DNA from 4 places in the Bradyrhizobium cedriense genome. Region 2 is predicted to be linked to each of the others. Evidence: predicted binding sites of a transcription regulator. Region 2 holds the regulator's gene; each other region holds the start of a gene.
The links. The regulator LexA, encoded in region 2, represses DNA repair genes until DNA is damaged. The targets are predictions, from matches to a motif close to TGTTCNNNNTGTGTTCNG.

Region 1 (7,802 bases), on a different contig from region 2:
AGGCAGACGTGCTCGGCGCCCTGCTGCAGTATCCGGGTTCTTCCGGCGCATTGCGCGATCTCAGGCCCGCGATCGCGGCGCTGAAGGCCAAGGGCGCGCTCGCGATCGTCGCGGCGGACCTGCTGGCGCTGACGCTGCTCGCCTCGCCGGGCGAGCTCGGCGCCGACATCGCGATCGGATCGGCGCAGCGCTTCGGCGTGCCAATGGGCTATGGCGGGCCGCACGCGGCCTATATGGCCGTGCGCGATGCGCTCAAGCGCTCGCTGCCCGGCCGCATCGTCGGCCTCTCCGTCGATTCCCGCGGGATGCCGGCCTACCGGCTTGCGCTCCAGACCCGCGAGCAGCACATCCGCCGCGAGAAGGCGACCTCCAACATCTGCACCGCGCAGGTGCTGCTCGCCGTGATCGCCTCGATGTATGCGGTCTATCACGGACCCGAGGGACTCTCGCAGATCGCGCGCAACGTGCATCGCCGCACCGCCGTACTCGCGAGCGGCCTGCGCAAGCTCGGCTTTGCGCCGCGGTCCGAAAGCTTCTTCGACACGCTCAGCATCGATGCCGGGGCCAAGCGCGCCGAGATCGTTGCGCGCGCCGCGGCCGAACGGATCAATCTCGGCGTCAGCGACACGGCGCTGCGCATCGCACTCGACGAGGCTACCACGCCTGCGACGGTGGAAGCCGTCTGGCGCGCCTTCGGCGGCACGCTCGCCTATGCCGAAATCGACGCCGAGACGCGCGAGGCGCTGCCGGAGACGCTGAAGCGCACCACGCCGTTCCTCACCCATCCGGTGTTCCACGCGCATCGCTCGGAGACCGAGATGCTGCGCTACATGCGCAAGCTCAGCGATCGCGATCTCGCGCTCGACCGTGCCATGATCCCGCTCGGCTCCTGCACCATGAAGCTGAACGCGACCACCGAGATGATGCCACTGACCTGGCCGGAATTCGCCTCACTGCATCCGTTCGTCCCGCGCGAGCAGGCCGCCGGCTATCACGCGCTGTTCGCGCGTCTGGAAAAATGGCTGTGCGACATCACCGGCTATGACGCCATCTCGCTGCAGCCGAATTCCGGCGCGCAAGGCGAATATGCCGGGCTGCTCGCGATCCGCGGCTATCATGTCGCGCGCGGCGAGGCGCATCGCAAGATCTGCCTGATTCCCTCCTCCGCCCATGGCACCAACCCGGCCTCGGCCGCAATGGTCGGCATGGAGGTGGTGGTGGTCGCCTGCGAGAAGAACGGCGACGTCGACGTCAACGACCTCCGTGCCAAGGCGGAAAAGCATTCCAACGATCTCGCCGCGATCATGATCACCTATCCCTCGACCCACGGCGTGTTCGAGGAGCATATCCGCGAGATCTGCGACATCGTGCATGGCCATGGCGGCCAGGTGTATCTCGACGGTGCCAACCTGAACGCGCAGGTCGGCCTTAGCAGGCCTGGCGATTACGGCGCCGACGTCAGCCATCTCAACCTGCACAAGACCTTCTGCATCCCCCATGGCGGCGGCGGCCCCGGCATGGGCCCGATCGGCGTCAAGGCGCATCTCGCGCCGTTCCTGCCAAGTCATCCTGAAAATCGCCATCCGGCAACGAAGGCGGATGCCCCGGTCGGACCGGTTTCGGCTGCGCCATTCGGCTCGGCGTCGATCCTGACCATCTCCTACATCTACATCCTGATGATGGGCGGCGAAGGATTGAAGCGCGCCACCGAGATTGCGATCCTCAACGCCAACTACATCGCAGCAAGGCTCGATCCGCACTTCCCGGTGCTCTACAAGAACGCCCGGGGTCGCGTCGCACACGAGTGCATCGTCGATCCGCGCGCGCTCAAGACCACGTCCGGCGTCACCGTCGACGACATCGCCAAGCGGCTGATCGACTACGGCTTCCACGCGCCCACCATGAGCTTCCCGGTGCCGGGCACGCTGATGATCGAGCCGACCGAGTCGGAATCCAAGGCCGAGCTCGACCGCTTCTGCGACGCCATGATCGCGATCCGGAAGGAGATCGCCGAAGTCGAGGCCGGCCGCTTCAAGATCGAAGCCTCGCCGCTGCGCCACGCCCCCCACACCGTGCACGACATCGCGGACGATGATTGGAAGCGCGCCTATAGCCGCAGCGAGGGCTGCTTCCCCGCGGGCACCTCACGCACCGACAAATATTGGAGCCCGGTGGGACGCGTCGACAACGTCTACGGCGACCGCAACCTGGTATGCTCGTGTCCGCCGGTGAGCGATTACGCGGAAGCGGCGGAGTAAAGGTTCGCAAAGGGGGGAGCTGGCGGCGGCGCGAAGCGCAGTCCGCCGGCGTGACCCACCACGTCTGCGTCCGCAGAGACGAACAGTGGAAGACTACGCCTTCGGCCAATCCACCCTACGAATCTGGACCTAAGGCGCAATCAACAACCGGCTTTCGCGATCCCAACGCCACAGCTTTCGGCCAATCCCGGTTTGGCGAGCCCAACTCCGGACGAACTGGTCAGGATCAGAGCTTCATCGCATCACCCGATCACGACAGCCCAAAACGAAACGGGCACTGACGACGTCGGCAACTCAACGTCCTCAGCGCCCGCTCCTCGCGAAAAGCCTTCGCGTTAAGCCTTACTCCTCCGTCGGCTCCTCGCCGTCGGCGTCGCGCTCGGGCGTGCCGGCCAGGATCTGCTCGGCGATCAGGCCGGAGTTCTGGCGGATCGCCGTCTCGATCTTGGCGGTCATGTCGGGATTGGCCTTCAGGAACGCCTTGGAATTCTCGCGGCCCTGACCGAGACGCTGGCTGTCATAGGAGAACCAGGCGCCAGACTTCTCGACGATGCCGGCCTTGACGCCGAGATCGAGGATCTCGCCCATCTTGGAGACGCCCTCGCCGTACATGATGTCGAACTCGACCTGCTTGAAGGGCGGCGCCAGCTTGTTCTTCACCACCTTGACGCGCGTGGTGTTGCCGACCACTTCGTCGCGCTCCTTGATCGCGCCGATGCGGCGAATGTCGAGACGGACCGAAGCGTAGAACTTCAGCGCGTTGCCGCCGGTGGTGGTCTCGGGCGAACCGTACATCACGCCGATCTTCATGCGGATCTGGTTGATGAAGATCACCATGGTGTTGGACTTGTTGATGGAGGCCGTGAGCTTGCGCAGCGCCTGGCTCATCAGGCGGGCCTGCAAGCCCGGCAGCGCATCGCCCATCTCGCCCTCGAGTTCGGCCTTCGGCACCAGGGCCGCAACCGAATCGACCACCAGCACGTCGACCGCGCCGGAGCGCACCAGCGTGTCGCAGATCTCCAGCGCCTGCTCGCCGGTGTCCGGCTGGGAGATCAGGAGTTCGTCGATGTTGACACCGAGCTTGCGGGCATAGACCGGGTCGAGCGCGTGCTCGGCATCGATGAACGCGCAGATGCCGCCCTTCTTCTGCGCTTCCGCCACCGTATGCAGTGCCAGCGTGGTCTTGCCCGAGGATTCCGGCCCATAGATCTCGACGATGCGCCCCCTGGGCAGACCGCCGATGCCGAGCGCGATGTCGAGCCCGAGCGAGCCGGACGACACCGCCTCGATGTCCATGGAACGGTCGTTCTTGCCCAGCTTCATCACCGAGCCCTTGCCGAACTGGCGCTCGATCTGGGAGAGCGCTGCGGCCAGAGCTTTACTCTTGTCCATGGAAGATCCTTCGACGATACGCAGGGCAGTTGCGGACATTGGGTCGTGCTCCTTATGGCGAGGATTCGCGTGAGGGACAAACAATTGGCGAGGCAGCTCGGCGATAAAAGCAATGTACCCCATTTGTTCTAGGTTCGCAATATGTTCTTTAAGGGGGAAGTCCGGCCCTCGACCTGCACCAGGTGACGATAACGGCAAAGTTCAGTTGTCCCGATTCCCTTCCGCGGGTCCCAAAGCAAAGGGCCGCTGTTCCGAGACAACGGCCCCTCATGCTTTCCGGGTTTCAATTATTCCGAACTGAAATCGCTTAGCCAGCCCCGGAATGCCACTTTTTCCCGGTTTAAGAATTGTTGCCACAACAAATGTGAATCGGCTGCCCTAAAAATTTGCACCATCCCATCCGGCAGAATGTGCCTTGATCAGGACGGCAGCGAAATTCCGGCCTCGTGCGACGATTGCGGCCATCCATCTTAGGCTCCGGCGTGCTGGGATGAATTCCCCGTCGTCGTCGGTCCTGGATTCCGTGCACAACTGAACAGACGCGGATCCATTTATGGATCCTAATGGATCATCTCCGCACGGACCGTGGCTGCTATCGGTGACGAGAACGCCGTTCCTGCGCTTCCGCCTTCCTCGCATGGAGAGCGCCATGTTCAAGCGGCGACGTTTCAAGCAGCAGCTGACGCTTCAAGACCGGCTTTCCGCATGGGTAAAGCAGGTCCGGCAGCAGGCCTCCAACCTTCCGCCTGGTCCCGAGCGAGACGCTCTGCTCAAGAAGGCTCGCCAGGCCGACGTCGCCAATCATCTGCACGACTGGGTCAAATCGCCCGGGCTTCAGCCTCCGAAATAGCCGGGCATCTGCCGGGATCCTCGTCCCAAGCACGAAGGATGACGCGCATCAAAGACGCGCGTCCGGCGCGCGGTCATGATCTCGCAAGCCTGCTGCACCGAACCTTTTCGGGGTCTCCGGCCTTCTCCAGGATGGGACCGCAACTCTGGGACTTCAGTCATGACGGAACACATGCACGGCGCCATCAGGCGCAATCGCCTGCTCGAAGCGGCGCACGAGGAGATGGTGAAGTTCGAGCGCCACGAGAACGAGTTCCGCAGGAAGGACCGTGCAGAACGGGCCGCAGAGCTCCATCTTCCCCTGAACGAGGCCAAGATCCACTGAGCCTCGTTCCGGAGACGCGCGAGCGATTCTCGGCGCGCAGCAGCCCGCCCGTCCCTTGGCCGGAGCGACCGCCGACCGATCAGGCATTAAATGTCAGGTGAATGGACCGCGAAGAAGGTCCGCGACGTTTTGGGTATCCAAATACCTCTTGCAACCCATTGGAAAATCACGGGAATTGCAAAGTGGCCTACTGTGCATGGGGTTGTTTTGCAGTTTTGGAGTGCGAGCGCCGCCATGCGTCAGAAAGCACGGCCGCCGTCCCGGCATGCGCACGCCTCTACAGCAGCGCCAGCAGCACCAAGCCGATCACCAGCACCACGAAGCCAGCCGCCGTCGCGGCGGCAAATGACCGCTCTACGTTATCCATGATGCTACCCCGTTTTCGGCGAGCCACGTTTCCCCCATGGCCGCGCCGAACGGACAAAATCTTGCCGACGGGTGTGTCCGCAATTGTGCGAGCGCATGTCGAAATTGGGACGGGTGCGGGGCCAGTCTGCGGCCCTGCTATCGCGGCCTATTGCTGCCGATAGGTGTGCAGCCCAGCACTGCAGCCCCTGCCCCGCTTTTCATGCCTGCCGGCCGGCTCGCGGGTCCCTCTCCTCCTGCGTCAGGCGCAGCGAGAAGACGCGGATGGCGGGCGCCGCCAGCAGCACGACGGGCACCATCGCGGCCCATGCGATCAGCCACGATACCATCCAGTGCCGAACGAAGATCATCGCGCTTGCGGCGGGGAAGCTGGCGATTCCCGCCGCGATCAGCGAGGTCAGTCCGGACTGGATGATGCCGAAGACGAAATGAGCGTAGCGGCGGGGAATGCCGAGCATGAGGCGTCCAAGGTTGCTTGCTGCCGTCAAGCCAAGCAAGGCACATGCCGTCACCTGGAGGACTCCGGAACTCCTTGGGGAGCGGTACGCCCCGCTTGGCGCCCGGATCGATATGGAATTCAGGAACTCTGTTCATGGTCGGAGAACCACGGAGCTCGCGCGCCCTGTCGCAGCGTCCTGCGGGGGGCAGGGTCATGCGGAGTGTCCGTAGCCGCCCGGAATTGATCTGACGATGGTTTGGGATTGGACTGCGCGCTCCCAGGGCCTTGGGGGGCGAGGCATCATGCGCGATCGGTACCAGTCATGCCGCTCTATTTCTTTAGAATCCGCAACGGCCCTTATTCCGGCTGCGCCGAGCAGGCGACGGAATTTGCCGATCGCCATGCCGCCTGGAAGGAGATGACCAGTGTCTGCGCCGCCATGACGGCCGGCATCGCCCGCAAGCTCCAGGAAAATTCCGAATGGCACATGGAGCTGCTGGACGAGGCCAAGGTGCCGGTGTTCCGGATCAGGATCGTTGCCGAAACCTTCGATTAACGAAGCCTGCCGGACCGGGCCCGCGTCAGTCCGCGCTGGGCAGCCGCCGCATGGTGAACTCGATGTCGCCGCCGGGCAGTTCGCGCCAGGTCTCGACGGCACTCATATAGCCGGCCTTTGGGTAGCGGGCGAAGAAGGCCTGCGCCTTCTCGCGCGCCGCCGCGCGCGGCAGCGTGAAGGTCTCGCGCAGATAGCCGTCGCCAACCGTCTGGCCGGGCTTGCCGGCCATCTTGCGCCGGCGCGCCATCCGCTCGGCGAGATCCCGCGGACGATCGGCCATGTCCCGCTCCTCCTCTACGCGATACGCTCAGCCAAATGTAGGGAGCGGAGCGGATCAGGAGGAGTCCCAATCGGAGGCGGCATCGCGGGCCTGCGAGCGGGCGCTGCGCTCAGTTCGCGGCCGTGCCGGACTTCTTCTTCGGCGCGCTGGTTGCGGCCGACGCCTTCGGTGCCGCCGGCTGCTTCGGCGGATCGGCGCGCATGCCGCCCCAGGGATCGTTGGACGCCTTGGTGTCCGGGATCTTCTTTAGCGTTTCCTTGTAGGCCTTTTCACGCTCGGCTTCCGCGGCCTTCTCCTCGGGAGTCTTGCTCGGACCGTCCTGCAGCAAATTGAGCTGCGGCATTTGCGCGTAGGCCGGTCCGGCCAGCACGGCCAGCACCGCGGCCAAACGGAAAAGCTTCATCATCCACTCCTTGATCATTCCATGAGGCGCGGATTGCCCCGCGCCGTGTCATCCTTGCTCAGCCCGGCCGCGACCCGGGACCGTTCAAGGCCGCGAGGGCCCGCTAGTGCCGGTCGGATCTGCACGATTTGGGGGCATGCAGCCAGTCGTCCCAGATCGGGCCGCATTTGGTACACCCGCTCAGCGTAAGGCCGAGCGCGGCCATGCAAAAGACGAGGACGCACCGACGCAACATCATCCACCGGGACCCAAGCAAGGCATCATACCGGGCCAAGTCAGGCATTTTCAAGCCGAGGAGGCCGGCGCGAGACCGGGTGACTTTGCCGCGCCGATGCGCGCACAATGAGGCGAAACATCCGGGAACACAGGAGAGCACGACAGCAATGCAAGTGAAGCCAGAAGCCGAGTTCGGCCTCGCCGACGCCCGACGCATCCTGGGTGAGGTTTTCGCGCCCTGGGTCCAGGACCTCAACCTCGCGGTCGAGCGCATCGAGCATGCGCAGCCGACAGACGTAGCGGACTGGCAGCCGGGCGCGCTCCTGCGCATGCCGTTTTCGGAGCGACTGTGCCGCAACGGCGGCGTGGTCTGCGGCCAGGCCCTCATGGCGCTCGCAGACACCGCGATGGTGATCGCGATCCTCGCCGCCAATCGCGGCTATCGCCCGATGACCACGGTCGACCAGACCACGCATTTCATGCGCGCGGTCTCCTCCTCGGACGTGCTGGCGGACGCGCGCGTGGTACGGCTCGGGCGCACCATGAGCTTCGGCCGCGTCACGCTGCTTTCTGCCACCGACGGCAAGCCGGCCGCGATGGTGTCGAGCGCGTTCGCGATGCTGCCCGGCTGAGCGTCACGCCCAAGAAAGAGAGCCGCGTGAGCGCAAGGCGCAACGCGGCTCTCCATCACGATTTCGCATCGACGCGAGAGGCCGAA
Region 2 (7,802 bases):
AGTTCGTCAAGCGCATCGGTGTTGCCAAGGCCAACAGCGTGGTCGATGTCGGCATGCTCGAGTTCTGCATCCGCGAGGAGCTGAACCGCACGGCGCAGCGCCGCATGGCGGTGCTGAAGCCGCTCAAGGTCGTGATCGAGAATTATCCGGAAGGACAGACCGAGGAGCTCGAGGCGATCAACCATCCCGACGATCCCTCTGCCGGCACCCGGAAGATCACGTTCGGTCGCGAGCTCTACATCGAGCAGGACGACTTCATGGAGAACCCGCCGAAGAAGTTCTTCCGCCTGTCGCCGGGCAATGAGGTGCGGCTGCGCTACGCCTATTTCGTCAAGTGCACCGGCGTCATCAAGAATGACAAGGGCGAGGTGGTGGAGCTGCGCTGCACCTACGATCCCGCGACCAAGGGTGGCAACGCGCCCGACGGGCGCAAGGTGAAGGCGACCATGCACTGGCTGCCGGCGGCGGCATCCAGGCCGGCGGAAATCCGCATCTACAACCAGCTGTTCTCGAATCCGAGCCCGGATGCCTCGAACTTCGCGGCCGACCTCAATCCGGACTCGCTGGAGATCCTGTCCGATGCGCGGGTCGAGTCGTCGGTCGCGGAGAACAAATCCATCGAGCCGATGCAGTTCGAGCGCCAGGGCTATTTCGTGCGTGACAAGGACTCGACGCCGGGCAAGCCGGTGTACTCTCGCACCATCGGCCTGCGCGACACGTTCGCCAAGGAAGTCGCGAAAGGTTGATGCGCAATGAGCAGCGAAGCCGACGCCATCGTTTCCGCCGTCATCGCGAAATGGTGCGCCGGCTTTGCGAAGCTCGACGCCGTGGCGCTGTCGTCGCTGTACTCCAAGAATGCGTTCTTCTTCGGCTCCAACCCGAAACTCTATCGAGGCAGGGACGGCGTCGCCGACTATTTCAACGGGCTGCAGCGGTGGCGTAAGCCGAGCGCGGCCTTTTCCGACGTGCAGGCGGCGCAGGCCGGCCCTGACCTGATCAACATGGCCGCGACCATCTCGTTCGATCTCGCCGGCGAGCGCCCCGATCTCGTCGTCAAGATGAGCTGGGTTCTCATCCGCGAGGACGGCGAGTGGAAGATCGTCAATCATCACGCCTCGTCGCAGGCGCCGCTGATCTGACGCACTTAGCTGCGCACGGCATCGTCATCTGGGCGGTGGAAACGAACGTGGGATTGGTGAGTTGGCTCGGATCCAAACAAAGGATCCCGCCATGCAGAACATCGCAGAGCATATGGAAGTCATCGGCGCCGATGGCGTCCATGTCGGCACCGTCGATCGCGTCGAGGGCAACCGCATCAAGCTGACCAAGAAGGACAGCGGCGAGGGCAGCCACAAGGGCCACCATCATTTCATCGACAAGAGCCTCGTTGCCGACGTCGAGGGCAACAAGGTCCGATTGTCGGCCAAGGCCTCGGTCGCGGTGACCATGGAAGAGGAAAAGTAGGGCGCCGCGCCGCCTGTTCCTGATCTGTACCGCTATTCGCGCAGTCGCACGTTCCGGTAGCCTCCGCACCCGTCGCGTATCGTAAGGTGCAGGTGAATGGCGGAGTCGGGGCGGCCAGCACGCTCCCAGGGAGTTGCCGGGACGTGGCCGGTCGGCCGCGCCGCACCCGCTGGCGGCTTCGCCTCGGCGGGCTCCGGCGTTTGGCCGGCAATCGCCGAAACGCTCCGACAATGGACCCGTGCCGAAGCCGGTCCTGGCCGGCTGTTGCCCTGGGTGCCGGTCGCATCCGGCGGTGGCATTGCGCTCTATTTCGCCGCCGATCATGAGCCGGTGCTCTGGGTCGTCGCCGCGACGGCGGCCGTGCTCGCGCTTGGCGCGGCGCTGTTGCGGCGGAGCCGGCTGTTTGCTCCAGCGATCATGATCGCAGCGGTCGCAGCCGGGTTTGCCGTGGCGACCTGGAAGACGGCGCGCATCGCCCATCCGGTGCTGGCCAAGCCGCTCTATGCGGTGTCGCTGTCGGGCTACGTGGAAGCGCGTGACATCCGCGAGCGCACGGATCGTTTTGTGCTGCGCGTCAGTGCCATGGAGGCGCAGCGTAGCGACGTCAGGCTCGAACGCGTACGGCTTTCGGTGCGCAAGGGGACTGCGCCGGAGGTCGGCAGCTTCGTGCAATTGAAGGCACGGCTGCTACCGCCGATCTCGCCTGTGCGCCCCGGCAGCTATGATTTCTCGCGGGACATGTTCTTCCAGGGCATCGGCGCTTCCGGCTTCGTGATGGGGGCCATCACGGCGTCGACGCCGCCGGATGCCGCGGGCCTGCGGCTGCGCTACGCCGCATTCATGCAGGGGCTGCGCGACGCGATCGACGCGCGCGTCCGTTCGACGCTCGAGGGCGACAATCGCGCGATTGCGACGGCGCTGCTCACCGGGCGGCGCGATGCCATCTCCGCGCCCGTCAACGACGCCATGTTCGTCTCAGGGCTCGGCCATGTGCTGTCGATCTCCGGCTATCACATGGCGGTCGTCGCCGGTGTCGTGTTCTTCGCGGTGCGCGCGCTGCTGGCGTTGATCCCCGGACTGGCGGCCGGCTTTGCCATCAAGAAATGGTCGGCGGCTGCTGCGCTGGTGGCGGCCGCATTCTATCTGCTGCTGTCAGGCGCGGAGGTCGCGACGCAGAGATCGTTCTTCATGACCGCGGTGGTGCTGATCGCCGTGATGGTGGACCGCCGTGCCATCACCTTCCGCACGCTGGCGGTGGCCGCGCTGATCGTGCTTGCGGTCGCGCCCGAAGCGCTGGTTCATCCGAGCTTTCAGATGTCGTTTGCGGCAACGCTCGGGCTGGTGGCGCTGGTGCAGATCGGCATGCCGAACCTTCTCGCATCGCCCGATCATTCCGCAACTGCGCGGATCGCGCTGTGGGGCGGCCGGGAGATCGCGATACTGTTCCTGGCCTCGCTGATCGCCGGGCTTGCGACCACGCCATACGCCGCCTTCCACTTCCATCGCGTCACGCCATACGGCGTGCTCGCCAATCTCGGTGCGATGCCGGTAGTCTCGGCGCTGGTGATGCCGGCGGGACTGCTGGGATTGATCGCCGCGCCCTTCGGGCTCGACGGCGTGTTCTGGTGGCTGATGGGTATGGGGATCGAGTGGATGGTTGCGGTCTCGCGCTGGGTGGCGGCTCTGCCGGGTGCAGTCGGCCGCATTCCGGCGTTCGGGATCGCGCCGCTGATCGCGGCCAGCCTCGGCATCATCGCGATGGGTCTGTTGCGCACGCCCTTGCGCTGGTGCGGGGTCCTGGTGCTGCTGGCAGCGATCCTCTGGGGGCTGTCGGTGCGGCAGCCCGACATCCTGATTGCCGGGGATGGCCAGAGCGTTGCGGTGCGGAGTGGGGATGGGCGCCTGCATGTGATGCGTGCGAGCAAGGACGGCTTCCTGCTGAAGGAGTGGTTAGCTGCCGACGCCGATCCGCGCGATGCCGCCAACGCCTCGTTGGCGAGCGGTGTGTCGTGTGACGAGTCCGGTTGCGTCACTCCGCTCGCAGACGGGCGGCTGGTCGCGCTGTCCTTGCGTATCGATGCGCTGGCGGACGATTGCAGCCGCGCCGCGCTGGTGGTGACGGCGTGGCCCGCGCCGCCGGATTGCGCGGCGATGGTGGTCGATCGGCCGCGTCTCGCCAGTCAGGGCGCGCTGGCCCTGACGCAGAGCGGTGGCGGATTCTCGGTTAAGGCGGTGAGGACGCGGGGCGCGAGCCGCCCCTGGCTGCCGGCCGGTGCCGGCGATGGGGATTTCGGCGGCAGCCTTGCGCCGAGGACGGCAGTGTCCCGCAACCGGGACGCAACACCGTCAGAGACGGACTTGCAGGCTGACGATTGAGAACGGATATGGTGGCGGTCCGATGGCACTCCGTCGGACGCAAATCGGACCATCTCGCCGGCCTCGGCCGGCGATGGCATTTCGATCCTGGCCCTCGACCGTTGGCCGGGGCGATGACGTCAGCCGATCGGCTGGCGCGTGATCGTCGGCCGCGTGCCGGCGACGATTTGCGGCTTGTGCTCGCGCTCGCCAACCGTCTGGGTCACCGGCAATTGCAGCACGGTCGCGCGCTGGCCTTCGACGAGCTGTGTCACAAGCACGTACTTGCCGTCGGGGAATTCGATCGCGTCATGGTGGCGATCGGGAATGTGCGGGTCGATCTTGCCGAACTTGCCGACACGGGAGTTGACGGTGCGTGTCCAGATCCAGCGGTTGTCATAACGAACGTTGTCGGCGAAAGCGAGCTCCGTTCCCGGCAGCAGGCAGACCGCGACGGAGAGATCGGCTTCGGAGGCGAAGCCGCGCGTCGAGGTGCCGCGGAAGGTTGTCGTGACGATGGTCTCGCCGACCTCGGCGGGGCGCGTCGCGACGGCATGCAGGCTGTAGTCACACATCGGGTGCTCCTCATGCGAAGATGAGGACCCGCACCTCTTTCTGAGGCGCAGGCCTCTATCAGGTGGAAGCACGCAACGCTCTGCTTGGTTATGGGCAAATCTGCGGCTGCGTCCGCAAGCCGCGATCACATTATCTTTCCCTAATCCAATAGGAACAAAGCTCGCCTCCGTGCATTCAGGAGCCGCGTTCTTGGCGTTCGCGCTCGCAGCGCGAATATTGCCAGCTCGATTGCGAGGGCCGCGGCTGCACTCGGGGCACTGAGAATTTGGCCGCCGGCCGCAGTGGCCTTGCAGACATCTTACAGACATGGCGACGCATTCGTGCAGCAGCGGTGTGCGACGCTGATGCCGCGACCAGCGGCAGCACGACTGCTCATGGCCGGTCCGGCACGCGGTCATTCCTTGAACCGAAAGGCCGCAAAGCAATGCTGCTTCGTGCGGTGAGCCGAGCATGTCGCGCCGGAAGAGGGGCCGGACAATCTGTGCAGAACCAGAAAGACCATCCGGCCGGGGCGGAGACTCATCCGCTCCAAAGCAGTTGAGCGGCTGGATCCGCTCAGTACTTCCGGTAAAGCCCGATCAGCTTGCCCTGAATCTTCACCCGGTTCGGCGGAAGAATCCGGACTTCATAGGCTGAATTGGCGGGCTCGAGCGCAATGGAGGCGCCGCGCCGGCGGAAGCGCTTGAGCGTGGCCTCCTCGTCGTCGATCAGCGCCACCACGATGTCTCCGGTATCGGCACTCTCGTTGCGCTGGATCAGCGCCATGTCACCGTCGAGGATGCCGGCCTCCACCATCGAGTCGCCGCGCACTTCGAGTGCGTAGTGCTCGCCCGAGCCGAGCATGTCGGGCGGTACGCTGATGGTGTGGCTGCGGGTCTGCAACGCCTCGATCGGCGTGCCGGCCGCGATGCGGCCCATCACGGGCACAGCGACCGGACGCTCGCCCTCGTCCGCGGGCGGGCTGGAGCTCGCGCGTATCTTGCCGAGATTGCCCTCGATGACGCTCGGCGTGAAGCCGCGGCGACTGCCGGCGGCGGCCTGGAGCTCGGGCAGCTTGATAACCTCGATGGCGCGAGCGCGGTTGGGCAGGCGGCGGATGAAGCCGCGCTCCTCGAGCGCAGTGATCAGGCGATGGATGCCTGACTTGGAGCGCAGGTCGAGCGCATCCTTCATCTCATCGAAGGACGGCGGCACGCCGCTCTCCTTCAGACGTTCGCTGATGAACCGCAGAAGCTCGTATTGTTTGCGCGTCAACATCTCGACCAAAGTCCCCCGGTTGATGTCGTTCGATTCCGAGACGAGGAGTTCAGCGATAAGCTGCTACACGTTCGAAACAAATCATGAACGGACACTATATGTTCGATATGTGTTCCGCAACTGCTTAATTTATAGTGAACAGAGCGAAGCTCGCGCGACGCGTGTGGCCGTGTCGCTCAGCCGGGCAGGCGCAGCACCTCACAGGCCGTGCCGGCGTCGGCCCTTGGCGCGAACGGTGCGCGTACGAGAAGTACCTGTGCCGCAGCCAGATTCGCAAGCAGGGAGGAGTCCTGATGGCTGACGGGAATCACGACGAGCGTGCCGTCGCCGCGCGGCTCGAGGCGCGCACGCAGATAATCCTCGCGCTGGTCGTTGGCGCCGAGATCGCTGCCGAGCACCGCGCGCTCGCGGTGATGATGAATCACTGAACGGCCCGACAGCGCGCGAATCAGCGGCACCAAGAACAGGAAGGCGCACACGTAGGATGACACGGGATTGCCCGGCAGACCGATCACGCGCATCGCGCCGAGCCGGCCATGCATCATCGGCTTGCCCGGTCGCATCGCGATCTTCCAGAACGCCATCGCGATGCCTTCGTCTCGTAGCGCCTGCTGGACCAGATCATGATCGCCGACCGAGGCGCCGCCAGTCGTGACCAGGATGTCGGCGCCGCTCTCGCGGGCTCGACGGATGCCGGCCTTGGTGGCCTCCAGCGTATCGGCGGCAATGCCGAGGTCGATGGTCTCGGCGCCCTCGCTGCGGGCGAGCGCGTGCAGGGCGTAGCCGTTGGAGTAGACGATCTGGCCGTGGCTTGGCGCGGTGCCCGGCATCACCAGTTCGTCGCCGGTGGCAAGGATCGCGACCTTTGGGCGGCGGCAGACGGCAAGCTCGGGGTGATTCATGGCGGCCGCAAGCGCAAGATCGCGCTCGGTGAGGCGGGTTCCCTTGCGCAGGAGGACGTCGCCCTCGCGGAAGTCAACGCCGGCGGTGCGGATGTGCCGGCCCATGATCGCGGCTTCCTTGATCGTGACGCGGTTGCCCTCGGCGACCGTGTCCTCCTGGATCACGACGGTATCCGCGCCGTCGGGAATGATGCCGCCGGTGAAAATCCGCACAGCCTCGCCGGCACCGACCGATCCCGCAAATGGCCGGCCTGCCGCAATCTCGCCGATGACCGTCAGCCGGGAATCGATCCTCGCCGCATCGGCCGCGCGCACGGCATAGCCGTCCATCGCCGACATCGCCTGCGGCGGCTGGGTGCGCCGCGCTGCGACGTCGCGGGCGAGCACGCGGTGGAAGGCTGCGTCGAGAGCGACCATCTCTTCCGGCAGCGGCTCTGCACCCGCCAGCACCGCGGCAAGCGCGTCGGAAACGGGCATCAGGGCCAAAGATGAAATCTCCTGCTGGGCTGGCTCGGGCAAACTGGCAGCGAGAGTTCTAGCCGAGTGCCCGCCCAGAGGCAAAATGCGCCGACGCAGGACGATTCATCCTGCGTCCTGACACTTGCATCGGCGGATGCAGTTCAAATGCGCCGCGGCATGATCCGGAACGCGATACAGACTGGTACGAGGATGGCCACGGCGAGCACGAGGAGAACGAGCGCCACGACCAGCATCGGTCAACTCCGCGTCTGCTCGCCCGGAGTGATGTCGGGAGCTTTTGGGCTCTGATCCTTGTCCGGCAGAGGATCGGCCTGGGATTTCAGGTCGGCGGCCTTGCTGATCAATTTGGCGGAGAGGCGCGAATCCGACGTCGTTCTGGCGAATTCGAGAAGCAGAGAGGCCTGTTTTGTGAGGTAGGATTTGCCGAGCACGAGAATGAATCCGATGTAGAAGTCCCAACCGACTCTTAGAGTCCGGAAGAGGTATTCCGTTCCCGGAACTTCGTACAAAAATGCACAAACTGAGTTGGTTCCTCATCGGAGCCCGTTAAGTTCCCCGAACCGGACCTCAGGATCCTTGCGGTCAAATTCCCAAGGACAGCAACGCGCTGCCGACGTCACGCGGCGAGGTCACATGCACGGCGGTCAATCCGCGCGCCCGTGCGCCTTCGACGTTCTCGGCCAGATCGTCGAAGAACACAATGCGCTCCGCGGGGACGCCGATCGCCGCCACGACGTGGTCGAAGGCCTCCGCATCAGGTTTGCGCAG
Region 3 (7,802 bases), on a different contig from region 2:
GAAACTGATCTCGTTCGGCCAGATGCCGGGCTCGACGATCAGCGCAACGCCGCCGCTCCCGGTGAACTTGATGGCGTTGCCGGCGAGGTTGAGCAGCACCTGGCGCAGCCGCGCGGCGTCGCCGACCACCTCGAGCGGCAGGCGCTCGTCGACATAGGCGGCGATCTCGAGCGTCTTCGCCTGAGCGCGCGGCGCGAGCAGCTCGGTGATCTCCTCGACCAGGGCCGAAAGCGCGAAGGGACGCTGATCGAGGTCGAGCTTGCCGGCCTCGATCTTGGAATAGTCGAGCAATTCCTCGATCAGCGCCATCAAGGCTTCACCGGACGTCTTCACCGCCCTCGCATAGGTCGCCTGCTCGGGCGTCAGCGTGGTATCGAGCAGGAGTCCGCCCATCCCGATGATGCCGTTCAGGGGGGTGCGGATTTCGTGCGAGGCCATCGCGAGGAAACGCGACTTCGCGCGGTTGGCGGCGTCGGCCTGGTCGCGGGCGTCGGCCAGTGCGCGTTCGGTCTCGGTCCGGTCGGTGACGTCGCGTCCCACGCTCTGCAATTCTGCGGGCTGGCCGGCATCGAGCCGGACATAGCCCTCGCGCCAGGCGATCCAGCGCGCGCCGAGCGAGGTTGCGATCTTCTGGTCGTGGACGCGGGTGCCGCTGCTCTCGCGGGCGCTGTCGCCCTGCTCCAGCACGTCGAAATCGAAGCGCGTGCCGACCAGCGCGCCGCGCGCCTGTCCTGCGAGTGCGCAATAGGCCTCGTTGGCAAAGGTGATGCGGCCCTCGTTGTCGCGCAGCACGATCAGGTCGCCCTGCTGCTCGTACAGACTGCGGGCGCGCTCTTCGGCTTCCTTCAGCTCCCAATTGCGGTCGATCAGCGCCTCGTTGTGGGCGGCAAGCGTCCGCAGTCGCTTGTTGACGAAGCGCAGCCGCATGCTCAGCGTCGCAAGGCCGAGACAGGCGAGCGCGAACAGGAAGCTCGCACCGATCGCAAACGCATTCGGATCGTAGCCGGAATTCTCGGAACGGCTGCCGGAGACGAAACCATAGGCGGCGCCGAACGTCGCCGAGAAGATCATGAAGGAGCGGATCGCGAAGGCCAGCCTGGGATGCTGCCGCCTGAAGCGACGCATGCGCACCTTGATCCGGAACGTCCGACCCATCGCCACCGATCCCGACCTCTTGCTGCAAAACCTGTGATCGCCGCGTCCGACGATGTCGCGTCGACCTTGCGAACAGTTTGCGACTTGGAGGTCGCCTCCAAACAGGGTTGACGGGATGTTAACGGCTCAGAGCGAGGCGGCCTGGAGATGACGGTGGCCGCCGCGGGCGCCGACGATCAGCGCCGCCGCCTCGCGCTGCGAGAACGTCTTCGAGCGCACATAGATGCGGTAATCCGCCGGTCCCTCGCTGGAGAGATAGATCACCTGGCCGCCATCGACGGGCTCAGCCGCAATCGAGACAAGACGCCGCGACGGATTGGCCTGGCAGGAGTCCGCCTCGGAGCCGAGGCCGTCGTCCACCACGGTGAAGTCCGCTGTATCTGCGTTGTCGGTGATCTGGACCCGCACCGTGGCCTGCGCGGGATCGTCGGTGAAGGCGACATGCACGCCCGCGGTCCAGAACAGGGATGTGAGTTCGACGGATGTCTCGCCCAGCGCGATGCAGGGCTGTGAGACCGATCCGATCTCGGCGCGGGCAAACACCGCAGCCGCCAACAGGGGAACAGCCGAGGCCAAGATATTCAAACGCAACATGACGCTCTACTCGCCGGGCCCTTGGGAACTCACAACCGAAACTCGCGGGCCTTATGGTTTGCAGAGCGTAAAGGAAACTCGTTACCGCCAGGTTGATGCGCGGAATGATCAGGCCATCTGGCGCACATCCTCCGCGAGCGCGCGGTAGGACAGGGCTTCTGCGAGATGCAGGCGACCGATCTTGCCGGCGTGATCGAGGTCGGCCAGGGTGCGCGCCACCCGCAGCACGCGGTGATAGCCGCGCGCCGACAGCCGCATGGTCTCGGCGGCATCCCGCAGCAGCTTTTGGCCTTGCGCATCCGGCTTTGCGATCTCCTCCAGCACCGAGGCGGGCGCCTCCGCATTGGTGCGAATGTGGGGCAAGCCTGCATCAGCATAGCGCGCGAGCTGGATGTCGCGCGCCGCGGCCACGCGTGCGGCGACCTCGGCCGAGCCCTCGGCGGGCGGCGGCAGGATCAGGTCCGCCGCGGTCACGGCCGGTACCTCAATGCGCAGATCGATGCGGTCCATCAGGGGACCGGAAATGCGCGCCTGGTAGTCGCCGGTGCAGCGATCGATGCGGCCGCGTTTGCAGGCATAGCCGGGCTCGAACGCATTGCCGCAGCGGCAGGGATTCATGGCGGCGACCAGCATGAAGCGGGCAGGATAGGTGACGCGGTGATTGGCGCGCGACACCGCCACCTCGCCGTTTTCCAGGGGCTGACGCAGCGAATCCAGCACGCGCGGATCGAACTCCGGCAGCTCGTCGAGGAACAGCACGCCTTGATGCGCCAGCGAAATCTCGCCGGGCTTGGCGCGCATGCCGCCACCCGTCAGCGCGGCCATGCTGGCGGAATGATGCGGCGAGCGGAACGGCCGCCGCGCCGTCAGCGCGCCGCCTTCGATCTCGCCCGCCACCGACGCGATCATCGAGACCTCGAGCAGCTCGCCCGGCGACAGCGGCGGCAGGATCGAGGGCAGCCGTGCCGCCAGCATCGACTTGCCGGCGCCGGGCGCGCCGATCATCAGGAGGTGATGGCCGCCGGCGGCCGCGATCTCCAGCGCGCGCTTGGCGCTTTCCTGGCCTTTGATGTCGCGCAGGTCGAGCGTGGAGGCGGCGGCCTCATGCACCTTCGGCGAGGGCCGCGACAGCACCTGCGTGCCCTTGAAATGGTTGGCGATCTGGATCAGCGAACTCGCGGCGATGATCTGGATGTCCGGGCTCGCCCACGCCGCCTCGGAGCCGCAAGAGGCCGGGCAGATCAGCCCTTCCTCGCGCGCATTGGCGCCGATCGCGGCGGGAAGAACGCCGGCCACCGGAGCGATTGAGCCGTCTAGGCCGAGCTCGCCGAGAACGGTGAAGCCGGCCAGCGCATCCGGCGGGATCGCGCCGATCGCCGCCATCAGCCCGAGCGCGATCGGCAGGTCGTAATGGCTGCCTTCCTTCGGCAGGTCGGCCGGTGCCAGATTGACGATGATCCGCCGCGCCGGCAGGGCCAGTCCCGAGGCGATCAGCGCCGAGCGCACCCGCTCGCGCGCCTCGGATACTGCCTTGTCCGGCAGGCCGACGATGGCGAAGGCCGGCAGGCCAGGGGCGACCTGCACCTGCACGTCGACCGCGCGGGCCTCGATCCCCTCAAAGGCGACGGTAGAAACCCGCTGAACCATGCTCAAACCAGCCTGCCCCTTTCGCGCAATTAGGGGTAGCAGAGCGCGGTCGCTTGCGCAAGAACAATACGGGAACATTCCCCGGCACCGGCGCAAGTCCTAACCAGTCGTAAACGTGACGCGAAGACTACGTCTCGAATGCCGGCTTCTGTCCTCAGCACATTCCAACGAATGTTCGCTACTCCTGAGGCTGCGGGATGGGCCGTAGTCTAACAGTGAAGTAACAAGATGCTTGCAAATCGCCGGAGAAGCGAACGTCGGGTGTGCAGCCGGCTCGCCAAGATACATTTTGGCGCGGGGTCGCTGCCGCGGGATTGCACGATCACGGATATTTCGGACGGAGGCGTGAAGGTGGTCGCCGAATTCCTGGAAGTGCCGCCGCAATTCACCATCATCTTCGCGCCGGACTATTCCCGCCAATGCCGCCTGCGCTGGCGCATCGGCTGCGAGTTCGGCGCCGAATTCGTCGATTAGAACATGATCCGGAAAGCCTGGAGCGGCTTCCCCGGCGGGATCATGCTCAAACGGTAGAGCGACCCCCGCTGCTTAACGGGACTTTAGCGTTAATCGGTAAGCATCGCTGATCAGTTGCCGAGTGATCAGAGTATGTCCAAGCGTTCGCCCCTCGCCTTGCCGGCGAGATTCCTGCTTCCCGCACTTCTGGTGCTTGGCCTTGGCGGCTGCCAGACCGCCGGCATCGACGATGTGACCGGCGCGCTTGGCATCAAGTCGGAACCGGCCGGCAGGGCCGATACCAGGGCCGATACCAGGCCTGACATGGACGCGCTTCGCGAGCGCTATCGCGCCAAGCCCGGCGATCCCGGCGTTGTGCTGGCCTATGGCAAGGCGCTGCGCGAGACCGGTCAGCGCGCCCAGGCGGTCGCGGTGATGGAGCAGGCCGTGCTCGCCCATCCCAGCAACAAGGCGCTGCTCGCCGGCTATGGCCGCGCGCTCGCCGACAACGGCAATTTCCAGCAGGCCTTCGACGTCCTCAGCCGCGCGCATTCGCCGGAAGATCCGGATTGGCGCATCCTGTCGGCGCAGGGCGCGGCGCTCGACCAGCTCGGCCGCAACGAGGAAGCACAGCAATATTACGCCGCGGCGTTGAAGATCGCGCCCGACGAGCCGCAGGTGCTGTCCAATCTCGGCCTGTCCTACATGCTCCAGAACAATCTGCCGCGCGCCGAGGAAACCCTGCGCCGCGCGCATGAGCGCAATCAAGCCGATTCCCGCGTGCGCGCCAATCTCGCGCTCGTGCTCGGCCTGGAGGGAAAGCAGACCGAAGCCGAGGCCATCGTGAGGGCCGATCTGCCGCCTGATCAGGCGGCGGCAAAGGTCACGGCGCTGCGGCAGTTGGTGTCGAAAAAGCAGCAACGCGCGGACAAGTAGCCCGACCGTGTTCGATTGATTCCTGTTTGACGCGTTCTCCGGAGTCGAGCCGGATCCACTCAGCTCGAAAACGCCGTCAGCCCTACGACGCCTTGCGATGCGGGGCCGAGCTGCGCCCCGATCTGCCCTTCAGCTTCTTCAGCAGCGGCTCGAGCAGCGAACGCTTCGGCTTCTTCACCTCGCCGCGGCCGGCGAGGCGGTTCGCCATGCTCTGGAACAGAAGGGTGGTGCGGTGGGTCCTGGAGACCTCCGCGATCATCTGGCCGTTGTTGGCGGCGGTCGAGAACAGCTTCGAATCGAACGGGATCACCGCGATCGGCTGGCTCTCCATGGTCTTGGCGAACGACTTGACGTCAATCTCCGCGCGCTTGTGCATGCCGACCTGGTTGATGCAGTACAGCGGCGGGCGATCATTGGGGCGTGCCGCTTTCAGCACGGTCAGCATGTTCTTGGTGTTGCGCAAGTTCGCGAGATCGGGCTCGGCCACGATCACGATGTCGTCGGCGTTGACCAGCGCGCGCCGCGTCCAGCCGGACCATTGATGGGGAACGTCGAGCACGATGCAGGGCGTGGTCATGCGCAGCGTGTCGAACACCGCGTCGAAGGCTTCGGCGCCGAAATCGTAGACGCGGTCGAGCGTGGCGGGCGCCGCCAGCAGGCTGAGGCGCTCGGTGCATTTTGCGAGCAGGCGCTCCATCAGCGCCGTGTCCGGCCTGTCCTGCGACAACACCGCATTCGCGATTCCCTGCACCGGATCCTGGTTGTAGTCGAGGCCCGCCGTGCCGAAGGCGAGGTCGAGATCGATCACGACGGAGTCGAGTGCGAGGTCGCGGGCGATGGTCCATGCTAGATTGTGCGCGACGGTGGATGCACCGACGCCGCCCTTGGCGCCGACCACCGCGATGACGCGGCCGGTGATGATGGCCTCGGAGGCCGAGAACAGGCTGCAGATCGAGCGGACGACGTCGAGGGTCTCGACCGGCCCGACCACGTAGTCGTTGACGCCGCGGCGTACCAGCTCACGATAGGGTGCGGTGTCGTTGGGGCTGCCGATCACGACCACGCGGGTGCCGGGATCACAGACGCCGGCGAGATCGTCGAGGCCTTCGAGAAGGTCGCGCGTGCCGTCGGACTCGATGACGATCACGTTCGGCGTCGGCATCGTTTCATAGACCTCGATCGCCGCGGCGAGGCCGCCTTCCTTGGCGGTGAGGTGGGCCTTGGCGAGCCGGCGATCCTGGCCCGCCGCGGTCATCGCGGCAAGCGTCTGCTCGGTCTCGCAAAAGGCTTGCACCGAAATGCGAGGGACAGGCGCAATGTGTTCCTCGGGGTGCCGCGGATCGTCCGCGTCTTCGTCGTGGAGAGCTGTCATCTGCCGGTGTCGCTGAGTTTGGCCTTGTCGGATTCGGGAGAGGGCGTCGCGACCGGCGTGCCCTTGCGGTAACGGTCGAACGCGATATTGCGCCGGGCGGTGTAGGAGGGCGTCTCGGCGCGTGGCTGCTCGAGGTCGGCCGGGTTGTCGATCATCGCCGCGAGATTGCGCTGGCTGGCGCAGCCCAGATTGAAATAAGGCCGGTTCTCGCTGTAGCCGGGGTCCAGGATGGAGGGGCCGACGTCTTCCGGCCAGAGCCCGCAGGGACCGGCGACTGCCGCGATCTTCGAATAACTGACGCGGATGGTGGGGAGCAGCCCGGGATCCTCGGGGCGATAGGGATGCTGGACGATGGCACGCGACGGCACGCCGCCGGACGTGAGCACCGACCGGATCTCCTGATAGGTCGCAGCAGCCGCGCGCGAATTGGCGGTGTCGACGGGCACGTCGACGACGACGGAGCCGGTGCCCTCGTGCCCCCAGTCCCGTGCGATGCCCGCGACGTCAGAATGCTGTGCGGCCGAGAGGCCGCCTCTCGCTTTGCCGACGAAGATGACGATCGACTTCTTGCCTTCCTGCACCGCGATCGGGTGGCGCTGGCGATAGTCGGTCGGCACCGTCTGGGTGACGATCTCCGTGGTGTTGCAGGCGCCGAGCATGACGGACAGGCCCGTCAGTGCCAGCGCGATCCGCAGCTTGCGACGTCGATCGGCCGATGTGTTCGTCATCGCCTGGTCCCCTCTTGCCCCGTTTCTTGCTCCGGTCCCCAAACCGTTCGTCTCAGTCGATGATGAAGCCGAAATCACCGGGCGTGCCGCTGATCGGATCGACGCGGCGCGCGATGCCGTAGAGGCGGTTCATGCGCCCAAGCAGCGCGGTCTGCGCATCCGAGGCCGGCGCGAAGCCGTCGTCGGGCCGCGACAATTCCTTCTGGGCCACCGCGCGCACCACATAGGGCGTCACGATCACCATCAGCTCGGTCTCGTTGTTGACGAAGTCGCGGCTGCGGAACAGCGCACCGATGATCGGCACCTGGTCAACGCCGGGCAGGCCGTTGATCGCCTGCTTGGTCTGCTGCTGGATCAGGCCGGCCATTGCCATCGAACCGCCCGAAGGGATTTCCAGCGTCGTCTCGGCGCGGCGGGTCTGGATCGAGGGGATGGTGATCGAGTTGTTCGTTGTCGCGGACACCGCCTGCGTCAACGTGATCGAGTTCGTGTTCGACAGCTCCGACACCTCGGTCATCACGCGCAGGCTGATGCGGCCCTCGCTGAGCACGACCGGGGTGAAGTTCAGGGAGATGCCGAACTTCTTGTAGGTGACCTGGGTGGCACAGGAGCGGGTGACCGGATCGCAGGTATAGCCTGCGGGGATCGGGAACTCGCCGCCGGCAACGAACGTGGCGGATTCGCCGGAGATCGCGGTCAGGCTGGGCTCGGCCAGCGTGCGCATGACACCGGCACTTTCCATCGCCCGCATCGTGGCGCTGACGGTGGCGACGCCATTGGAGAGGCCGGCGACGCCGAGTCCGTTGCTGCCGACGATTGGCCCGCCAGAGACCGAGAACGGGTTGGAGTTGTTGAAATTCACCACAGCCGTGCCGGCGTTCAGGCTGGCGCTGAGATCGACGCCCAGCTGCTTGACG
Region 4 (7,802 bases), 110 kb from region 2:
GCGAATGTCCGAGGGTTGCGCCGGCTGGTCGCCGGGCTTGTCGTCGTCAGCCAAGGGGAAATCCGGTGAGGTTTTATCTGGGAATCATATAGCGCATCGGGGTCCTCATAACCACCCTCGCGCAGATCAGGGCAAGCGATTTTTCTGCCTATTCTTCCAATAACTTAGGTCGTTGCAAGCATTGCTTCCGAGAGGGCCGGAACCGGCTTGCCAAAACGGCCTCGCAAGGCTCGGAAACCGGCCCGCGAGCGGCCCCCGTCAGCCTGTCTTGCTACGGCGCAACCTGGCTCACCTCAAACATGAAGCGGGCCGGAACAACCCGAGCCCGCCCCACCGATTAACAGAATTGCTGACACGGCACGCCAGGTGCAGCCCGATTGGGCAATAAGCCCCGGGCCGCGGTCCGCGTTCTCAGAACGGGATATCGTCGTCCATGTCGCTGTTGCGGCCGCCGCCGGCGGCAACGGGACGGCGCGGCGCGCTGCTGACGGGACCGGAGGAGCCGAAATCGCCGCCCGGCTCGTCGCCGAAGCTGCCGCCTCCTCCGCCGCCGCCGCGGCCGTCGAGCATCGTCAGCGTCGAGTTGAAGCCCTGGAGCACGACTTCGGTAGAGTACTTCTCGACGCCGCTCTGGTCGGTCCATTTGCGGGTCTGCAGCGCGCCCTCGATGTAAACCTTGGCACCCTTCTTCAGGTACTGTTCGGCGACCTTGCAGAGCCCTTCATTGAAGATCACGACGCGATGCCACTCGGTCTTCTCCTTGCGCTCGCCGCTGTTCTTGTCGCGCCAGGTCTCCGAGGTGGCGATGCTCAAATTCGCGATCGGCCGCCCGTCCTGGGTGCGGCGGATTTCAGGATCCTTGCCGAGATTTCCAACCAGAATGACCTTGTTGACGCTTCCCGCCATCGCCGCTCTCCGCTCCGAATGCCACTGATTTCAAGAGGGCGAGTGCCGCTGCCCGCGTCCCTCTGCGCCCTGTTGAGGCGACCCTATACGCTTGCGGGCACCGATCAGCCCGCCACCGCCCAGGTTATCCCCATATATAGCACCGGGCGCGACTTTGTTCCAGATTTGTTCCTCATCAGCGGCGGGCGCTGGCCTGTCTCCGACGCTAGTGGCCTAAGTTTGCAGTGGCCTGATTTGAATTGGAGATAGAGCCTCATCGGTGAACGGCAACCGTCGACGGAACTTTCCCGGGTTCCCCTGAACGGCGAAAACTGCTTCACCTTCAGCAAGTTGCAGCCGTTCAATCGTTTCGCGAGTGTGGCATTTCGGAGACGGATTCAGCCCATTCCTGGGGCTAAAGTTACCATGGAATTGGTTCATATGGGCGTCGCGCCTGATCAGCCGCTTCGGGGACGAGAAGCGGACGAAACTGGGGAGACTGCAATGAATAAGATTCTGTTTGGCGCAATCAGTGCAATGGCGTTGGGCCTCTCGGCCCCTGCAAGCGCAGCGGATCTCGCTGCGCGTCCCTACACCAAGGCTCCCGCTCCGATGGTGGCCGCCATCTACGACTGGAGCGGCTTCTACATCGGTATCAACGGCGGCGGCGGCACGAGCCACAAGTGCTGGGACTTCGTGACGCCGGTGTCCGGGGTTCTGGTGGGTGAAGGCTGCCACAATGCGACCGGCGGCACGGTCGGCGGCCAGGTGGGCTATCGCTGGCAGTCGACCAATTGGGTGTTCGGCCTCGAAGGCCAGGGCAACTGGGCCGACTTCTCCGGCGACAACATCAGCACGGCGCTCTTCGGCACGGGGCTGCGACAGAGCTCGAACATCAACGCTTTCGGACTGCTCACGGGCCAGGTCGGCTACGCCTGGAATAACGTCCTGCTCTACGTGAAGGGCGGCGGCGCTGTCGTCGGGGATCGCTACCGGAGCCACGATCTCGGCACCGGTCTCGAATTCGACCGGGCCAACGAAGCCCGTTGGGGCGCCACCGTAGGCGCCGGCGTCGAGTTCGGATTCGCGCCGAACTGGTCAGTCGGCTTCGAATACAATCACATCTTCCTCGGCAATCGGACGATCAACTTCACCGGATCCGGCAATTTCGGCATTGCCCCGCTCGGGGTTGTTACACGCTCCGAGCGCATCAGTCAGGACGTCGATATCGGCCTCATCCGGGTGAACTATCGCTGGGGCGGCCCGCTCATCGCGAGGTACTGATACCGCGCTGATATCGTTCGGAGATCAAGGGCCGGCCTCGCGCCGGCCTTTCCTGTCTGGCGGAGATTGTGGGGGGCAATGAGTCAGTAACCATCACCTTTTGCCACCGTTGTGGCTTTTCGGTGACACAACTTGCAGCTTTGGTGGTGTAGACAGCGTGTCAGTTGGGCCGTTGAGTCCGCTTCCTTTCGTCACGGAAGGCAACAACAGAAACTGGGACTGGGTAAGTTGAAGATGAAAAAGGTTTTGCTGGCTTCGGCCTGTTTGTTCGCTCTCGCTGCTCCGGCTTCGGCCGCTGACCTCGCAGCGCGCCCCTACACCAAGGCGCCGGTTGCTCCGGCCGCTGCCATCTACAACTGGACCGGGTTCTATCTCGGTATCGTCGGCGGCGGCGCCTGGGAAGCCTCTTCGGGTGACCCGAAGATGCAGGGTGGCTTCGTCGGCGGCACGGCCGGCTACAACTGGCAGGCCGGCAACGTCGTGTTCGGCATCGAGGCTGATGGTGCGTGGGCTGACGTCAGCGCCTCGGCGACCGCTCTCGGCGTCACCGTGTCGTCCAAGACCGAAGCGCTCGGCACCGTCCGCGGCCGCATCGGCTGGGCCGTCAATCAGGTTCTGTTCTACGGCACCGGCGGCTACGCCTGGATCGACAACAAGGTCGCCGTCACCGCGCTCGGCGCAACGGTCTCCGAGAGCAAGTGGCATTCGGGCTGGACCGTCGGCGCGGGTGTCGAGGCTTTCTTCGCTCCGCAGTGGTCGGTCAAGGGCGAATACCTCTATCGCAGCCTCGGCGGCGAGACCTACTTCTCGGGCCTCGGCGCTCCGGTGAACACCGGCACGCTCAACCTCCACACCGTGCAGGTCGGCGTGAACTATCACTTCGGCGGCCCGGTCGTCGCGAAGTACTGATTGCTGCTGACGTCGTATCGTCACGAAAGGCCGGCCTCGCGCCGGCCTTTTTGTTTTTCAGGGGACGTTCCGTAGTTCCGTGGCAGTTGCTGCTGCCAGGTGCCGCCAGCGCGCCAACAATCGGTTGACGATTCGCAAGTGCCACTGGAAATCCGCTCCCGTTCTTCCTACGTTCGCTGACATACCCATCGGCGCCGATCCCGGTTCGGGGCGAAGCGCGCCTTTTTGCATTGGCGCGGTCGCGCGCTCATGGATTCCCAAGGGACCAGCGGGATGGACGAAGTGATCAAGGCCAAGCGCCAACACCTAAACGCGGGCTCCAGCCTGCGCGCAATCACGATCCGCGGCGCACGCGAGCACAACCTCAAGAACATCGACGTCGAGATTCCCCGCGACAAGCTGGTGGTGTTCACCGGCCTCTCCGGCTCCGGCAAATCCTCGCTCGCCTTCGACACCATCTACGCCGAGGGCCAGCGCCGCTACGTCGAATCGCTATCGGCCTATGCCCGCCAGTTCCTGGAGATGATGCAGAAGCCCGACGTGGACCAGATCGATGGCCTGTCGCCGGCGATCTCGATCGAGCAGAAGACGACCTCGAAGAACCCGCGCTCGACCGTCGGCACCGTCACTGAGATCTACGACTATATGCGCCTGCTCTGGGCGCGTGTCGGCGTGCCCTATTCGCCGGCCACGGGCCTGCCGATCGAAAGCCAGACCGTTTCGCAGATGGTCGACCGCGTGCTGGCGCTGCCTGAGGGCACCCGCCTCTATCTGCTCGCGCCGGTCGTGCGCGGCCGCAAGGGCGAGTACCGCAAGGAACTCGCCGAATGGCTCAAGAAGGGCTTCCAGCGCGTCAAGATCGACGGCACCTTCCATGAGCTCGCGGAGGCGCCGACACTCGACAAGAAATTCCCGCACGACATCGACGTCGTGGTCGATCGCATCGTCGTGCGCGCCGACATCGGCCAGCGCCTCGCCGAAAGTTTCGAGACCGCGCTGAAACTGGCCGAGGGACTCGCCGTGGTCGAGTTCGCCGATGCGCCGGCCGCCGCACCTGCGGAAGAGAAAGAGAAAAAGAAGACTGCGAAGATCCACGACAAGAGCGGCCCCGAACGCATCCTATTCTCGGAAAAGTTCGCCTGTCCGGTCTCGGGCTTCACGATCCCGGAGATCGAGCCGCGCCTGTTCTCGTTCAACAACCCCTATGGCGCCTGCCCGGCCTGCGGCGGCCTCGGCGTCGAGCAGCATGTCGACGAGGACCTCGTCATCCCCGAGAAGGACCTGACGCTGCGCAAGGGCGCGATCGCGCCCTGGGCCAAATCGTCGTCGCCCTATTACGTGCAGACGCTGACCGCGCTCGGCAAGCACTACAAGTTCACGCTCGACACCAAGTGGAAGGATCTGCCGAAGAAGACGCAAAACGCGATCCTCTATGGCTCCGGCGAGGACGAGATCAAGTTCTCCTACGAGGACGGGGTGCGCTCCTACGACACCAAGAAGCCGTTCGAAGGCGTCATCACCAACATCAACCGCCGCTACCGCGAGACCGAGAGCGAGTGGGCGCGCGAGGAGCTTTCGAAATATTTCCACGACGTGCCCTGCGAGGGCTGCAAGGGCTTTCGCCTCAAGCCCGAGGCGCTCTGCGTCAAGGTCGGCGGCAAGCATATCGGCGAGATCTCGGAGCTGTCGGTCAAGAAGGCCGGCGAGTGGTTCGAAGGAGTGCCTGATGCGCTGAACAAGCAGCAGAACGAGATCGCCGGCCGCATCCTGAAAGAGATTCGCGAACGCCTGACCTTCCTGCTCGACGTCGGCCTCAACTATCTCACGCTGTCCCGCTCCTCAGGCACGCTGTCCGGCGGCGAGAGCCAGCGCATTCGCCTGGCCTCGCAGATCGGCTCGGGCCTGACGGGCGTGCTCTACGTGCTGGACGAGCCCTCGATCGGCCTGCATCAGCGCGACAACGCCCGCCTGCTCGACACGCTGAAGCGGCTGCGCGACCTCGGCAACACCGTGATCGTGGTCGAGCATGACGAGGACGCCATCCTCCTCGCCGACTACGTTCTCGACATCGGCCCCGGCGCTGGCATGCATGGCGGCAACATCGTCGCCGAAGGCGCGCCCGCCGAGATCATGCGCAACCCGAAATCGCTCACCGGCAAATACCTCACCGGCGAGCTCGAGGTCGAGGTGCCGGAGCGGCGTCCGCCGAACCATCGCCGCACCATCAAGGTGGTGAACGCGCGCGGCAATAACCTCAAGAACGTCACCGCTGAAATTCCGCTCGGCCTGTTCACCTGCGTCACCGGCGTCTCCGGCGGCGGCAAGTCGACGCTGCTGATCGACACGCTCTATCGCGCCATCGCCCGCAAGCTCAACAACGCCAGCGAAGGCGCCGCGCCCCACGACCGCATCGAGGGCCTGGAGCATATCGACAAGATCATCGACATCGACCAGTCGCCGATCGGCCGCACCCCGCGCTCCAACCCCGCCACCTATACCGGCGCCTTCACGCCGATCCGCGAATGGTTTGCGGGCCTGCCCGAGTCCAAGGCGCGCGGCTACGAGCCGGGCCGCTTCTCCTTCAACGTGAAGGGCGGCCGCTGCGAGGCGTGCCAGGGCGACGGCGTCATCAAGATCGAGATGCACTTCCTGCCCGACGTCTACGTCACCTGCGACGTCTGCAAGGGCAAGCGCTACAACCGCGAGACGCTCGAAGTCCTGTTCAAGGGCAAGAGCATCGCCGACGTGCTCGACATGACCGTCGAGGAAGCCGCCGAATTCTTCAAGGCGGTGCCGCGCGTGCGCGAGACGTTTCAGACCCTGCATCGCGTCGGCCTCGACTACATCCATGTCGGCCAGCAGGCGACGACGCTGTCGGGCGGCGAAGCCCAGCGCGTCAAGCTCGCAAAGGAGCTGTCCAAGCGCGCCACCGGCCGCACGCTCTACATCCTGGACGAGCCCACCACGGGCCTGCACTTCCACGACGTCAAGAAGCTGCTGGAAGTGCTCCACGAGCTGGTCGCGCAGGGCAACACGGTCGTCGTCATCGAGCACAATCTCGAAGTCATCAAGACCGCCGACTGGGTCATCGACCTCGGCCCCGAAGGCGGCGACGGCGGCGGCGAGATCGTCGCCTGGGGCCCGCCCGAGGACATCGCGAAGGCGCCAAGGAGCTATACGGGGAAGTTCCTGGCTCCGGTGCTGGAGAAGGCGCGGAAGCCGAAGCGGCGGCGCGCGGCGAGCGAGGCGGCGGAGTAGGTTCCGCGCCCGGAATGTGCCGACGCACATGTCTGACGGAGAATGAGCTTTGCCTGCCGGACTTGTGCAAACCTTTCGCGCGTTCGCCTACAATAATGCCTGGGCAAACCATCGGCTGCTCACGGCTTGCGCTGCTCTGCCCCAGATTGATTTCGAAACCGAGCGGACCGGGTTCTTTCCAAGTCTGCAGCGCACGCTAAACCACATCCATGTCATTGACCTCTTCTATGTTGATGCGCTGGAGGGCGGATGGCTGGGCCCGGCCGCCTGGAAGAATGAGGTGCCCTACCCTTCCCTCGACGCGCTCAAGCCCGCGCAAGCCGCGGTCGACGAGCGCTTGATTGCTGTCTGCAATGCATTGACACCCGAGATTCTCAACACCGTTGTGAGGATCAACCGCGACAGGGCCGTGCAGACCGAACGCCGCGACCGGCTGCTCATGCATCTCTTCCAGCATCAGATTCATCATCGCGGACAGGCACATGCCATGCTGTCGGAAACGAGTGTCGCACCGCCTCAGCTTGACGAGTTCTTTGCAGAGGGAGAAGCATCGCTCCGCGCCAGCGAATTCGCCGAACTGGGTTGGACCGAAGATACTGTGTGGAGATTCTAGTTCAACAATTGGATGAACGAACTGATATCCCCTTCACGTGACCTACTCTCTCGCCATATTCGACCTCGACGGCACCCTGGCCGACAGCTTTCCGTGGTTCCTCCGCACCATCAACGACGTCGCCGATCGCTTTAATTTCCGCCGCGTGAAGGATGAGGACATCGAGGAGCTGCGGCATGCGTCGAGCCGCGAGATCCTCGCCCGGCTCGAGGTGCCTCTGTGGAAGCTGCCGGCGATCGCGCGGCATGCGCGGCGGCTGAAGGCGGAGGCGACGGCGGAGATTTCGCTGTTTGCGGGCGTCGAGACGATGCTGCGGACGCTGACTGAAAACGGCGTGCAGCTCGCGCTTGTGACATCCGACAGTGAAGCCAATGCGCGCGAGAAGCTCGGCGAAGCCGCCGCGCTATTCGCGCATTTCGACTGCTCTGCGTCGATATTCGGCAAGCCCGCGAAATTCCGCCGCGTCATCCGGCGGGCGGGCGTAAGCCCTGAGTGTGTGATTGCGATCGGCGACGAGGTTCGCGACATCGAGGCGGCGCGAGCCGTCGGCATTGCCTGCGGCGCAGTATGCTGGGGCTATGCAGCGCCCGCGGCGCTGCGGGCGCATGCGCCAGACCACACGTTCGAGCAATTGGACGAGATCCCGCGGGCGTTGTGCCCGGCGCGGTAGCCCGGATGCGCACGGCGATCCGGATCTTCAGCCGCTCCCGCATGTCGCTTCGCTCATGCGCACTTCGCAGGATCGGCCGCCAGTCTTGCGCCAGTCAATCTTGCGTGAGGACGCCCCTTCCAATTTCCTGGTCCAGGCATGCAAAAGCCTCTCTCAGGTAAACGGCGAGCGGTCGCTTCCCCT

Region 1: recA (recombinase RecA) is a predicted target of LexA. The motif match lies at 3,782-3,799, and genes of this name have one in related genera.
Region 3: ACYCVF_RS17175 (YifB family Mg chelatase-like AAA ATPase) is a predicted target of LexA. The motif match lies at 3,456-3,473, and genes of this name have one in related genera.
Region 4: uvrA (excinuclease ABC subunit UvrA) is a predicted target of LexA. The motif match lies at 3,238-3,255, and genes of this name have one in related genera.

Annotation. Positions count from the first base shown of each region.
Region 1 covers NZ_JBTSWB010000001.1:1,174,963-1,182,764, reverse strand. Annotated here, with positions in the region: gene gcvP (aminomethyl-transferring glycine dehydrogenase) at 1-2,258, shown strand, start outside; gene recA (recombinase RecA) at 2,601-3,689, opposite strand; gene ACYCVF_RS05545 (hypothetical protein) at 4,300-4,500, shown strand; gene ACYCVF_RS05540 (hypothetical protein) at 4,660-4,824, shown strand; gene ACYCVF_RS05535 (DUF2798 domain-containing protein) at 5,391-5,648, opposite strand; gene ACYCVF_RS05530 (DUF6894 family protein) at 5,952-6,185, shown strand; gene ACYCVF_RS05525 (hypothetical protein) at 6,211-6,465, opposite strand; gene ACYCVF_RS05520 (hypothetical protein) at 6,575-6,868, opposite strand; gene ACYCVF_RS05515 (PaaI family thioesterase) at 7,252-7,716, shown strand.
Region 2 covers NZ_JBTSWB010000008.1:230,009-237,810, reverse strand. Annotated here, with positions in the region: gene ACYCVF_RS28985 (glutamine--tRNA ligase/YqeY domain fusion protein) at 1-746, shown strand, start outside; gene ACYCVF_RS28980 (YybH family protein) at 753-1,139, shown strand; gene ACYCVF_RS28975 (DUF2171 domain-containing protein) at 1,231-1,464, shown strand; gene ACYCVF_RS28970 (ComEC/Rec2 family competence protein) at 1,561-3,840, shown strand; gene ACYCVF_RS28965 (hypothetical protein) at 3,960-4,394, opposite strand; gene lexA (transcriptional repressor LexA) at 4,951-5,652, opposite strand; gene ACYCVF_RS28955 (molybdopterin molybdotransferase MoeA) at 5,829-7,040, opposite strand; gene ACYCVF_RS28950 (hypothetical protein) at 7,271-7,465, opposite strand; gene ACYCVF_RS28945 (HAD family hydrolase) at 7,617-7,802, opposite strand, start outside.
Region 3 covers NZ_JBTSWB010000004.1:98,132-105,933, reverse strand. Annotated here, with positions in the region: gene ACYCVF_RS17185 (ATP-binding protein) at 1-1,155, opposite strand, end outside; gene ACYCVF_RS17180 (hypothetical protein) at 1,282-1,749, opposite strand; gene ACYCVF_RS17175 (YifB family Mg chelatase-like AAA ATPase) at 1,858-3,396, opposite strand; gene ACYCVF_RS17170 (PilZ domain-containing protein) at 3,625-3,870, shown strand; gene ACYCVF_RS17165 (tetratricopeptide repeat protein) at 4,003-4,785, shown strand; gene ACYCVF_RS17160 (AAA family ATPase) at 4,868-6,157, opposite strand; gene ACYCVF_RS17155 (CpaD family pilus assembly protein) at 6,154-6,885, opposite strand; gene ACYCVF_RS17150 (type II and III secretion system protein family protein) at 6,938-7,802, opposite strand, start outside.
Region 4 covers NZ_JBTSWB010000008.1:122,386-130,187, forward strand. Annotated here, with positions in the region: gene gyrA (DNA gyrase subunit A) at 1-54, opposite strand, end outside; gene ACYCVF_RS28440 (single-stranded DNA-binding protein) at 412-906, opposite strand; gene ACYCVF_RS28445 (outer membrane protein) at 1,390-2,169, shown strand; gene ACYCVF_RS28450 (outer membrane protein) at 2,404-3,078, shown strand; gene uvrA (excinuclease ABC subunit UvrA) at 3,352-6,336, shown strand; gene ACYCVF_RS28460 (DinB family protein) at 6,386-6,949, shown strand; gene ACYCVF_RS28465 (HAD-IA family hydrolase) at 6,987-7,619, shown strand; gene ACYCVF_RS28470 (TetR/AcrR family transcriptional regulator) at 7,714-7,802, opposite strand, start outside.